Regions from separate parts of the Bacillus cereus group sp. BfR-BA-01360 genome, predicted to be linked through region 2. Evidence: predicted binding sites of a transcription regulator. Region 2 holds the regulator's gene; each other region holds the start of a gene.

Region 1 (3,207 bases), on a different contig from region 2:
TAGCAGCAAGCGTTGGATGTTTTGCATACACCATGCCCCAAAAACCCGCTCCAAAATCAATGGAACCTAAAATACTGTATACGAAAATAAGAGCCCATAAGATGATGATGGCAATACTAGCTTCATGCATGCGAGTCTCCTCCTTGCGGGTGTAAATCATTTTTTAATGGATGTCTTTTAAAGAATGTTCGAAGTACAACAATAGTTAAAAGACCGAGTCCAATGTATAAAATAATAAATAAGATGAATAATGGTCCAACGAAATCGGCACGTGTGGCCGCGTCAACGGTCCGCTGCATGCCGTAAATAGTCCAAGGTTGTCGGCCGCTACAGCTAAAGATCCACCCAAATTCAATGCCAAGCATCATAATCGGTCCGCATGCAACAGTAGCCCATAGTAACCATTTTGGTAATTGTGCGCCTTTCTTTCGATAAATAAAGTACCAGTAAAGAAGTGCGATTACTGCAACTGCAAAAGTAAATACAGCTGAACCTACCATTAAGTTGAAAAAGGTGTGTGTATAAAATGGGGGCCATGTTTCCTGTGGGAATTCATTTAACCCTTTTACAATCGTGTTAGGATCGAGGCCAACTAATAAGCTCAGCATATTTGGAATTTCTAACGCATATCGCAGCTTATTGGTTGCGGAATCTACAAATCCACCAATCGCAAGGGGCGCATGTGATGTCGTTTCAAATAAAGCTTCTGCCGCTGCTAATTTTTCTGGTGAATGGTTATGTAAGGCAATCGCAGATTCGTGCCCAGAAATCCACATAATTGCTCCTGTTATACACGTGACGACAAGTCCTAAAAATAACCCTTTCTTATGATAGACAATTTCTCGCTTGCTCGTATTTCTTTTTAATAATTTAAAAGCCCCAATCGCCGCAATAACAGCTGCACCTGTTGCATAAGCTGTAATTACGACATGAAAGGAACTTGTGAAAAAGCTTGGGTTAAAGAAAGCTTTCCAAGGGTTTACATTGTAGACAGAACCATCTGGATTCATAGAAAATCCCGCTGGTGTATTCATCCATGTATTTGCTGATGTAATTAATACAGCGGAAGCAGTCGCACCAAGCATGACAAGAAAGAGCGAAACAAGTCTCATCATTGGAGGTAATTTATCCGCTGCGTATACGTAAATAGACATAAATAAAGCTTCTAAAAAGAAGGCGAAAATTTCAATCTGAAAGGGAACGGAAATAACTTGGCCGACAATTTTCGCGAATCCAGGCCAAAGAAGTGAAATTTGTACACCTACAATTGTTCCAGTCGGAATCGCCACGCCAAGAAGAATAGCGAAAGCTTTTGTCCAACGCTTTGCCATGATGGCATAATCGGAATCTTTTTTTAAGTGGTATAATACTTCACTGATGAAAATCATTAAAGAAAGCCCGATTCCAAGCGTTGCAAAAATGATATGGAATGCTAATGATGATCCAAAGAAAGCCCGTGATAATGTAACAGTATCCATAATTCTACTCCTCTACATTTTTGCCATTATTTTCTGATTGGATTGGTAAATTTATTCAAAAAATCTTAGAATATATCTGTATTTTAAAAAATGAATATGATAGTATTATGTTGAAAAATTCAGAAAAAAGAAAAGGAACATTTCGTTTGTGTTTTAGAACAAAATCTTTTATAATTCTTTTTGCGAACATAGGTTCTGTTTTAGGAGTCAGCTGAAGCAAATAGAGTAAAGAAGTTCATATGAAACGGAGGAGATGTTTTATGTATCCTGAGGTCATTAATAAAATGGCGTTTTCAAAAAAACATAAAGACTTGTTACTAAAATTATATAATAAAGAGATTACACGGAAAGAATATGACCATCTTGTACAATCATTATATAGACCTACAAAAAAAGCGTAAGGAAGAGCCTGTCTAAAAGTATAACTTTTGGACAGGCTTTTTTTAATAAGTATTTAGTCGGTTCACGAATATTTATCTTAATTGAAAAAATATAGTATAAAGATTTTTCGTTCATGTATGTTCCTATACAATTACGGTTAATCTGATTGAGGAGGTGAGAGAATTTGAACAAACGCCTGTACATTTGGACTGGAATAATTGTGTTATTGTTGTTGGGGGGATTAGTTTTTTTGACTGCATTCCAAGGGAACCGGACTGAGCACTTTATTTTGAGGCATATGTTTAACGAAAATGGTTCAATTGCGACATATCGGATATCTGATCCAAAAGAGGGGAAGAATGAGGCCACTGGCCGCGAAGCATTGTCAGAATCAGCGGGGCTTTGGCTACAATATGCTCTTGATCAAGATGATCAATCGTTGTTTGACGAGCAATTAAAGGTGCTTCAAAATTATTTCATACAGAAAGACTATATTGTTTTATGGAAAATTTCTGAAATGGGGAAAAAGCAATCCGCAACAAATGCACTTATTGATGATTTACGCATTATCGAGCAGTTATATCGTGCATATGATATGTATAAAGAAAAACGCTATAAGCGTCTTGCTGATCAATTGAGTGATGCTGTACTTCGTTTCAATAAAAGAGGAAAGCAGTATGTTGATTATTATGATGCGGACAATCGCATACAAAATAACTTTTTAACGACATCTTATATAAATCCACATGCTTTTTATTATATGAAGAAATATGGAAAAATTTCAGCGACGCATTATGAAGAAATCGTTCAATTTTTAGCAGATTACCCGCGACAGAATTGGGCATTTCCAAAAGAATATAAAGAAGATGGTACATTTCGATATGACAAGATTGTAAACTTAATTGATCAATCCTATGCAGCATATCACCGTAGTTTGGGAGGAATTACATCAGAGGCTTATTTTGCATTTATTAAGAAGAAATTCCAGCAAGATGGAAAGTTATACGGTCGTTATCATTTAGAAACAGGAGAGCCAGCAGTTGACTATGAATCACCAGCTGTATATGGATTAACAATTTTATATGTATTGAAAACAGGGGACATAGAGTTTGCGAAAACATTGTATGCGCGGATGAATGAATTTCGAAATGATAGTGTATTCAGCAGATTTTACGGTGGCTATGTAACCGGAAAAGATAACAATACTCATATTTTTGATAATATATTACCGCTCTTGGCTGAGACGGAATTGAATAAGAAGAAGTAAAAAACAATGCCATCTTCATCTGAAAAGATGGTATTGTTTTTCTTTTTATTACCTTGATTTATTGTATATAATAAGGAGCTT
Region 2 (3,207 bases):
ATAACTTTACCCTCTTGTGGTTTTTCTTTTGCAGTGTCTGGTAATACAATACCGCTTGCTGTTTTTTCTTCCGCTTGAACAAGTTCAATTACAACGCGATCACCTAATGGCTTTAGCATGAACAATAACCTCCTCATTTTTCTATGTAAATTCTTTTATTAGCACTCAAGTCTACCGAGTGCTAACACACTTATAATAATAAATAATCTCAATTTCTTTTGCAAGTAAAAAAATCATAATTTTTTCTCAAATCACGATATAAACTTTTCTACAAAGCATCATTTTTTATAGAACTCTATATATGAATCAACGTTTCTACCTATCGTATGTTACAATAGGAAAGATACCATAAGTTGTTTTCTCTATTCGAACACCTTTTTCCTGTCTCCTATTTTATTTTTAAATAAAATTTTTTCATAAAAGCAGTACTTACATAATATTCGACTGGCTGATTACATGTAATCCGGCCTGATCTCATAAGATAAAATTAGAAAGGATGGTTATCCCACTTGAAAAAACAATATTGGTGGATTGTCGTTACATACATTGTTATGCAGTTATCAGGAATCATTGGCTTGCCCCTTCTCGCAAAAACTGGTCTATACGATAATAGAGGATTTACAGGTGAAGAAAAAATTCAACTTCTAACCGGTCATTGGGCTATTATTAGCTTCTTTATCGCATTATGTATTGTATTGTTATTACTTAGAACCGATATTCGCGATAGACATTTGGATACAAAACGCTCGAATATCCCTGCGACAATTGGTTGGATTTTTATTGGCTTCTTTATGGCATTTTTTGCTCAAACAATTGCAGGTGTCATCGAGATGCATGTACTAGGTATTAAGCCTGGCTCTGAAAATACCGCACATTTAATGGAAATTGCAAGAACGACTCCATGGTTCCTTATTGTTATCTCAATAATAGGACCTATTTTAGAAGAAATTGTATTTAGAAAGATTTTATTTGGTACATTATATAAAAAGTTCAACTTCTTTATCGCAGCAATTATTAGTTCGCTTGTGTTTGCTGCTATCCATTTTGATTTTACACACTTATTAATATACACTGCTATGGGCCTTGTGTTTGCCTTTTTATATGTGCAAACGCGTCGAATTATCGTTCCGATTATGGCTCATGTTGGAATGAATACAGTAGTCGCAGTAGTTCAAGTTTTCGTAAGTAATAACGAACAAATACAAGAGCTAATGAAACAAGCTGAAAAAATGCAAGGCTTTATCGGAGGATTTTTAACATGAGAAATTCACCTTTGTTCATGGCAGCACTATATTTCCTTCTTGGCTGCATCTTTGTAGTCTTTGCTATCATGAAAGCAACAGATACTGTTTGGAACATCTGGACAATACTGTTCGCTGCTATGGCAACAATTGACTTTAATCTAGCACTTCGATTGATTTTAGTTAAATTCATAAAGAAAAAACAGTAAAACGCAGAGGGATTCCTCTGCGTTTTACTGTGGATAATTTTTCAGAAAATAAACAAGCGTTTGTAATTCTACTGCTAAATCAATATGATGAATCCTTATTTTTTCTGATACATTTAACCGTGCCGGTGTAAAATTCAAAATACCGTGTACACTTGTATAAGCCAATCGATCTGCTACAGCTTGTGCAACGTTAGCAGGTACTGTTAGTATTGCCACTTGTATATCATTCGTTAGTCGCTCTTCCAATTCATCCAAATGATATACAGGAATTCCTCCGATTTCTTTTCCCACTTTCTCTTCATCGACATCAAATGCCATTTCAATTTTCGTATTATTATTTTTTGTGAAATTGTAATGTAAGAAAGCGGTCCCTAAATTCCCTACTCCAATAAGTGCCACGCGTGTTATATCATCTTGATCAAGCGTTTCACGGAAAAATGATAATAAATAGTTTACATTATATCCATATCCTTTTTTCCCTAACGCTCCAAAATATGAGAAATCTCTTCGAATTGTTGCGGAATCTACCTTCACCGCTTCACTCAATTCTGCTGATGAAACACGTTGCTTACCAGAAAGAGATAAATTTTGGATAAATCGATAGTATAGAGGCAATCTTTTGGCTGTGGCCTGCGGAATCTTTTGCTGATCCATATAACCTCTCCTCTCTTCCTATCTTTGTTCGTATACTTGGAATAAATACAAAAGTTTAGCACTTATAACATTCCTTGTATAATAAAGAAAGAAAGAAAAACTCTCTTTATTTTAAACTATACACTATTTTTAGTATGATTGAGAAATATAAACTTGGCAAAGTTAAGAATTTATTTGAGGTGAAAACATTGATTTTATTACAAGTGAATGGGCTTTCAAAATTATATGGTGCTGAAACAATTCTAGCTCATATTAAATTGGAAGTTCAAACAAAAGACCGTATTGCACTAGTCGGCCGAAACGGTGCTGGAAAATCTACATTATTAAAAATAATCGCTGGAGAATTGTCTTATGATAGCGGTGAAATAATAAAGCCGAAAGATGTTTCAATTGGCTACCTAGCTCAAAATACTGGATTAGAAACTTCTTTAACAATTTGGGATGAGATGCTAACTGTCTTCACACATTTACAGGAAATGGAGAAAAGACTGCGAAGGTTAGAGCATGAGATGGGATTAGAAGAAAACTTCTCAAATGCTGTCGTCTACGAAAAATTACTTCGTGAGTATGATCAACTACAGTTAGATTATAAAAATCAAGGTGGTTATCAATATGAAGCTGATATTCGCTCAATTGTAAGCGGGCTCGGTTTCCCACCTGAAACACACCAAACAACCATTTCCACATTAAGCGGTGGACAAAAAACAAGATTAGCTCTTGGAAAATTATTATTAACGCGCCCTGATTTACTCATATTAGATGAACCGACCAACCATTTAGATATTGATACATTAACGTGGTTGGAGCAATACTTACAAGGATATCCTGGTGCGATCTTAATCGTTTCTCATGACCGTTACTTTTTAGATAAACTTGTTACTCAAGTATATGAAATTTCTAATAAAGAAAGTAGACGATATGTTGGCAACTATAGTAAATATTTAGAGTTAAAAGCTGCACAATATGAGCAAGAAATGAAACGCTACGAGAAACAACAAGAAGAGATCGCAAAACTTGAAGACTTTGTTCAAAAGAACATTGCACGCGCCTCTACAACGAAGCGAGCGCAAAGTCGACGCAAACAGTTGGAGCGAATGGAATTA
Region 3 (3,207 bases), on a different contig from region 2:
TAATCCCGAAGTAGAATGGAAGACAGATGTCAATTGAACTTGTTGTCCAATTAATAGCCCTGATACCATTCCAAGAATAAGCCAATCTAGCCAAAGAGCTAATACACGGCGCGTCATCCGAACAGGCTTATTTTGCAAGTCAATTTTTTCATCTAAGCGGTGCATATCTGGCAAAAAGTATACAAATAGCGGCGCAATCCAAAAACCAATAACTCCGCTCGTTGTATTTAAGATGAGATCATCTACATCAAATAAACGATATGGACAATTATACATACCATAAAACCCTGTGATTTGCGTAATTTCAAAAAATAGAGAAGTTAAAAAGACAATACACAACGTTTGCATAAAATTCCGTCGGAAATAATAACGCAAATACACTCCTAGTGGTAATAATAAAATGGCGTTAAATGCCGCTTGTAGGAAACTGCGCTCTTTTAATGCAGCGAGATACGTAGCTGGTTGATTCCAAATCACGTTTGTTTCTTTTAGAAAATCGCTCACAAATGTAAATGGTACTAAATTATAATGTTGCGTTCCTGGGCGCTGCATACTACACGTATCAAATGTACTTGGAAACGGTAAAATGACTAAATAATATGCCGCCATACAATATAATAGTAAGGAATATAAAATAAACATGCGAAAGTAATGAATATAACCATGTTTCCGATACTGCCAAATTAGAAAAGGAATTAATAATAGAAAACCAGCGATCGGAAATGTGATAAATGCTGTTTGAATAGGTAATAAATATGCTCCCAACCTTCCACCTCCTAAAAGTGCAACGTTGCTATTATAGTAAAGTTCCTATTTCATTGCCAGTATATTGTTGTATTGATATATTTTTTCAGAAGCTAAATTAATTCTTATTCCACTATTTTAGAATAGTAAGGTTCTATCACTAATTAAGGTGTCCTGATACATCATTATTCTAAACTAAAAACAACCTATCCAACTTCGGGCAGGCTGTCTTTAGTTCACCGCCATCAACTTCGTTCTAGCTTGCACAGGGATATCTTGTGGTTCAATTTCTACAATTGACTCACCGTAACTTCCTTTTGCAAAGATCTTCAACGGTTCATTTCGTTTTAACATATGGTTAACCTTTTTAATAATCGTTTTCTCTCTTCCCTTTTCATCGTAAGCAATAAACTCATATTCATACCATCCATCACCGATATGTTGACCAATATCATTCACAACAGTATAGTATTCTTTCGTCTTATAAAATGGATTATATTTATCAATTACTGGTCCCAGTCTTGTTGGCGATAAGAGTATTAACAAAGCCGCCAGTGCAATTATAGTGATAATAATTTTTTTCTTTAATACTTCCCACCGCAAGGTTGACTCCTCCTCCACGCAATATGCGCAGTTTTTCTATATATTTATTTTAAAAAGATAGACTAGATCCCGCCATCACACCTTATTACATTTCTCTTACATTTTTGTAAGAATCCAATTCGGATTTTATATGATTTTTAACAATTTGTGAACCTGTAAAAACTGTGATTAATGTCACATCCTCTATTTTCCAGAAAATCTATACTATAGGTATAAAAAATTGTTAAACATTTCACATTTAAGAGGGGAAATGAATATGAAAAAACGCTTAATCCTGATCGGAAATGGTATGGCTGGAATACGATGTATCGAAGAAATTTTAAAACAACAACCAGATCTTTATGATATTACTATTTTTGGTGATGAACCTCACCCAAACTACAATCGCATTATGCTATCTCACGTCTTACAAGGAAAAACTACTACAAAAGATATCATCATAAATGAATATAGTTGGTATAAAGAAAATAACATTACACTTTATCCAAATGAAAAGGTAATTACGATTAATCGGGAAAAACAAATGGTTGTTACTGAAAAACAGCGTATTGTTACATATGACAAACTTATTATTGCAACAGGTTCTAGTGCCTTCATTCTGCCGATTGAAGGTTCGAATCTGCCGGGAGTAACGGGTTTCCGCACCATTGAAGATACACAATTTATGATAAATGCTGCTAAACAATACAAAAAAGCTGTTGTGATAGGTGGAGGACTACTTGGCCTTGAAGCTGCTAGAGGTCTCATTGACCTAGGAATGGATGTACATGTAGTTCATTTAATGCCACATTTAATGGAGCAACAACTTGATGCGAAAGCAGCTTCATTATTACGTGAGGACTTAGAAGCGCAAGGCATGAAGTTTCTTATGCAAAAGAAAACCGTAAAAATTTTAGGCACAGACCATGTAGAAGGTATTCAGTTTGAAGATGGCGATGTTGTACCATGCGATTTAGTTGTAATGGCCGTTGGGATACGTCCTAATACTCAATTAGCAAAAGACGCTGGGTTACTTGTTAATCGCGGAATTGTTGTTAACGATTATATGCAAACAGAAGACAGCGCAATTTATGCTGTTGGCGAATGTGCCGAACATAACGGAATTGCTTACGGACTTGTAGCTCCTTTATATGAACAAGGAGTTGTATTAGCAAGACATATAACAAATACACAGACAGATAAATATAAAGGGAGCATCGTTGGTACGCAGCTTAAAGTAGCCGGATGTGACTTGTTCTCTGCTGGACAAATCTATGAAGACGATCAAACAAGAGCCATTTCTATCTTTAATGAATGTACACGTTCTTATAAGAAAGTCTTCCTTCGCGACAATAAAGTTGTCGGGATTGTCTTATACGGTGATACTGCAGACGGCACACGTCTATTCCGCATGTTACAAAAAGAAGAAGACATACAAGAATATACAGCCGTTTCCCTTCTTCATAAAGCTGGTGAAGAGAGCGGGCTTGATGTTGCAAGTATGAGTGCTGATGATACCGTTTGTGGATGTAATGGTGTTACAAAAGGAACCATTGTTCAAGCCATTTTGGAGCAAGGGTTAACTACTTTTGAAGAAGTAAAAGGATGCACAAAAGCAGCTGGTTCATGTGGGAAATGCCGCCCAATCGTTGAGCAAATTTTATCCCATACACTGGGCGATCATTTTGATCCTTCTGCTCAATCAATTGGTATGTGCGGTTGTACCTCTTTATCACGTGATGAAGTTGTCGCAGCTATTCATGAGAAAGCGTTAAAATCGCCAAAAGAAGTGCGAAACGTCCTTGGTTTCGTACAGGAAGATGGCTGCTCTAAATGTCGTCCTGCACTGAATTATTATTTACGTATGACCAATCCAGAAGA
Region 4 (3,207 bases), on a different contig from region 2:
CCTATGCCAGCAAATAATTTTGCTAATCTTTCAATCTCATCAAATGTAAGTAAAAATTCTTCTTGTAAAAAAGCATAATCTGGTCCAAATACTTCAGCCGGCATACAGTACGTGCATCTAAAATTACAGCGATCTATAACTGAAATCCGTAAATCTTGAAGCGGGCGCCCGAAAGAATCCCTCACCTTCTCGTGCATCGTCACCCCTCCTTTTTGCTTCATTCATATCTTTCTTCATTCTATTATAATATATTTTTGAACTGTGATGTTTTAGCTCATGTTCTTTGTTTGCTTTCCATATTTTATTTGCCTTCATCATAATCAAGTAATCTAATATTTGTTGTGATATTTCTCACATCATATGCGCCATTCAAAAATTCTTCACAAATCCGTTCGTAATTTGTTCACATTGAAAGAAAAATTCCCCATAAAAAAACCTTGAAACAAACTGTCTCAAGGTGAATACTGTCTATTTATTGAATCAAATCATGATTATAGTGGTTCTCCTTATCAGTCATCCACTACTAAAAGTTTTCGTTACTTTTTTAAATAAGCATACTAAAAAAACGAGTATCAAAAAAATAGATTAAATAATAAAGGACTTCCTATATTATTATACTTAAACAGGTGTTTGCATGAAACATCTACTTTTTTATATTATACAGGAAATATTACTTGCATTTTCATCATACTTATACTCACAATAAAGGATAGACTGCTCGAAAAAGAAAGGTGATTGCTGTGACAAATCGTACGGCATTATCAAATGATTTAAAAGAACTACTTGCATCTGTTGAATATAAAATGAACGTCAGCAAAGGAAGCTATATTTTTCAAGAAGGTATAGAAGCAAAAGAACTCTATATCATTCGATCTGGAAAAGTACAAATTAGTAAAATTAGCGCTGATGGACAAGAATTAACACTTCGCATTTGTTCAAAGGATGATATTATCGGAGAATTAACACTATTTGCAGATCATGCAAAGTATTTATTAAATGCAAAATGTCTCGAAGAAGTTGAGATTGGTGTAATAAAACGAGATGCCTTAGAAAAAGCATTGCTTCAAAAGCCAGCTCTTGCATTTGAATTTATGAAATGGATTAGTGAACATCTAAGAAGAATGCAAACAAAATTTCGTGATTTAGTATTGCATGGAAAAAAAGGTGCTTTATATTCCACGCTCATTCGCATGACAAATAGTTACGGTATTTTAAAAGAAAATGGGATCTTGATTGATTTGCCTTTAACAAACCAAGAGCTTGCTAACTTCTGTGCTACTTCACGCGAAAGTGTCAACCGTATGTTAAATGAATTAAAAAAACAAGGAATCCTTTCTATTCAGAAAGGAAAAATTACAATTCATAATTTACAATTTTTAAAATGTGAAATTTCTTGTGAAGATTGTCCCTCTTCTATTTGTAGTATTGAGTAGTCTCTCTATGTGAGAGGCTACTTTTTCTTTTCTCCTTCACTCTACACGAAAAACACATGATGAAATGTGAAAAACACCACACTCTTACGAAATGATTTTTGACAATCTGTTGAACTGTGATAGATATCACATCCCTATTTATTCCCTCCTCTTATAGTGAAGATAAGAAAATGAGAGGTAATAAAGGAGTGAGCAGTATGAAAAAGAAATCTTCAGCATTCATGAAACGGTTAAAATATTTTTCGCCAATAGATCGATATAACGAGAACCATACACAAGAAACATACGAAGATCGCGAATGGGAAAACGTCTATCGCAAAAGATGGCAACATGATAAAGTCATCCGCTCTACACATGGAGTAAACTGTACTGGCTCTTGTAGTTGGAACATTTATGTAAAAGATGGAATTGTAACTTGGGAAGGACAAGAATTAAATTATCCAACTACTGGCCCTGATATGCCGGATTTTGAGCCTCGGGGTTGTCCACGCGGCGCAAGTTTTTCTTGGTACATTTATAGTCCACTTCGCGTGAAATATCCATATGTACGCGGCGTCCTTTGGAATATGTGGAAGGAAGAACTTCAAAATCATACATCACCATTAGATGCTTGGAAAAGCATTGTAGAAAATCCTGAAAAAGCTCGCACCTATAAAAGTGCACGTGGTAAAGGTGGATTCATTCGTGCGAACTGGGATGAAGTATTGCAACTTGTTGCAACCTCCTTACTATATACAGTAATGAAATATGGTCCCGATCGAAACGTTGGTTTCTCACCAATTCCAGCCATGTCTATGTTAAGTCATGCTGCTGGTAGCCGCTTTATGCAGCTGATGGGTGGACCTATGCTCAGCTTCTATGATTGGTACGCTGACCTCCCACCTGCTTCCCCACAAATTTGGGGTGATCAAACAGATGTACCAGAAAGTAGTGATTGGTATAACTCTGGTTACATTATGACATGGGGTTCAAACGTTCCAATGACCAGAACGCCAGATGCGCACTTCTTAGCTGAAGTACGCTACAAAGGAACAAAAGTTGTTTCCGTAAGTCCTGACTTTGCTGAATCCACAAAATTTGCTGATGACTGGATGAGCGTAAAACAAGGGACAGATGGCGCACTTGCGATGGCGATGGGGCACGTCATTTTACAAGAGTTTTATGTGGACAAACAAGTAGAATACTTCACAAATTATGCAAAACAATATACTGATTTCCCGTTCTTCGTCACATTAAAACAGCAAGGAGACCAATTCATAGCAGATCGGTTCTTACATGCAAATGATATTGGCCGTGAAACAAAGCTTGGCGAATGGAAGCCTGTTCTTTGGAAGGATAACACGAATGATTTTGCTATTCCTCACGGTACAATGGGCTCTCGCTGGGATAATGAGAAGAAATGGAACTTGCGCTTAGAAGATGAGCAAACGGGAGAAAAAATTAATCCGCGGCTTTCTTTACTTGGCATGGAAGATGCCATTGGTACTGTACAGATTCCATACTTCTCTGATGAAGGGAATCAAATACTAGAACGAACAATTCCAGTGAAGAAAATGAAAACACGAGATGGTGATGTTTTCGTTACAACTGTGTACGACTTAACATTAGCTAACTACGGCGTAAACCGTGGACTTGGCGGCCAAGAACCAAAAGACTTTCATGATTCGATTCCATTTACACCAGCATGGCAAGAAAACATCACAGGTGTAAAACGAGACTTAGTCATTCAAATCGCTCGTGAGTTTGCTCAAAACGCCATCGATACAAATGGTCG

The links. Region 2 encodes Rex, which represses fermentation and respiration genes when NADH is low (regulators of the CRP and FNR family bind a similar motif). Its sites were predicted from a motif close to TTGTGAAATATTTCACAA; they were not measured.
Positions count from the first base shown of each region.
Region 1: a site for Rex is predicted at 1,586-1,603, ahead of MR056_RS06565 (cytochrome ubiquinol oxidase subunit I). Genes of this name have one in related genera too.
Region 3: a site for Rex is predicted at 1,568-1,585, ahead of nirB (nitrite reductase large subunit NirB). Genes of this name have one in related genera too.
Region 4: a site for Rex is predicted at 1,498-1,515, ahead of MR056_RS11005 (nitrate reductase subunit alpha). Genes of this name have one in related genera too.

Region 1 is NZ_JAKUFV010000005.1:21,241-24,447, reverse strand. Features, by position in the region: gene MR056_RS06570 (cytochrome d ubiquinol oxidase subunit II) at 1-130, opposite strand, end outside; gene MR056_RS06565 (cytochrome ubiquinol oxidase subunit I) at 123-1,478, opposite strand; gene MR056_RS06560 (hypothetical protein) at 1,739-1,879, shown strand; gene MR056_RS06555 (hypothetical protein) at 2,044-3,126, shown strand.
Region 2 is NZ_JAKUFV010000037.1:8,281-11,487, forward strand. Features, by position in the region: gene groES (co-chaperone GroES) at 1-119, opposite strand, end outside; gene MR056_RS20835 (CPBP family intramembrane glutamic endopeptidase) at 510-1,262, shown strand; gene MR056_RS20840 (YdiK family protein) at 1,259-1,450, shown strand; gene MR056_RS20845 (redox-sensing transcriptional repressor Rex) at 1,475-2,104, opposite strand; gene MR056_RS20850 (ABC-F family ATP-binding cassette domain-containing protein) at 2,293-3,207, shown strand, end outside.
Region 3 is NZ_JAKUFV010000021.1:35,011-38,217, forward strand. Features, by position in the region: gene MR056_RS16900 (VanZ family protein) at 1-765, opposite strand, end outside; gene MR056_RS16905 (YxeA family protein) at 976-1,347, opposite strand; gene nirB (nitrite reductase large subunit NirB) at 1,604-3,207, shown strand, end outside.
Region 4 is NZ_JAKUFV010000009.1:112,827-116,033, reverse strand. Features, by position in the region: gene moaA (GTP 3',8-cyclase MoaA) at 1-197, opposite strand, end outside; gene MR056_RS11010 (Crp/Fnr family transcriptional regulator) at 741-1,433, shown strand; gene MR056_RS11005 (nitrate reductase subunit alpha) at 1,631-3,207, shown strand, end outside.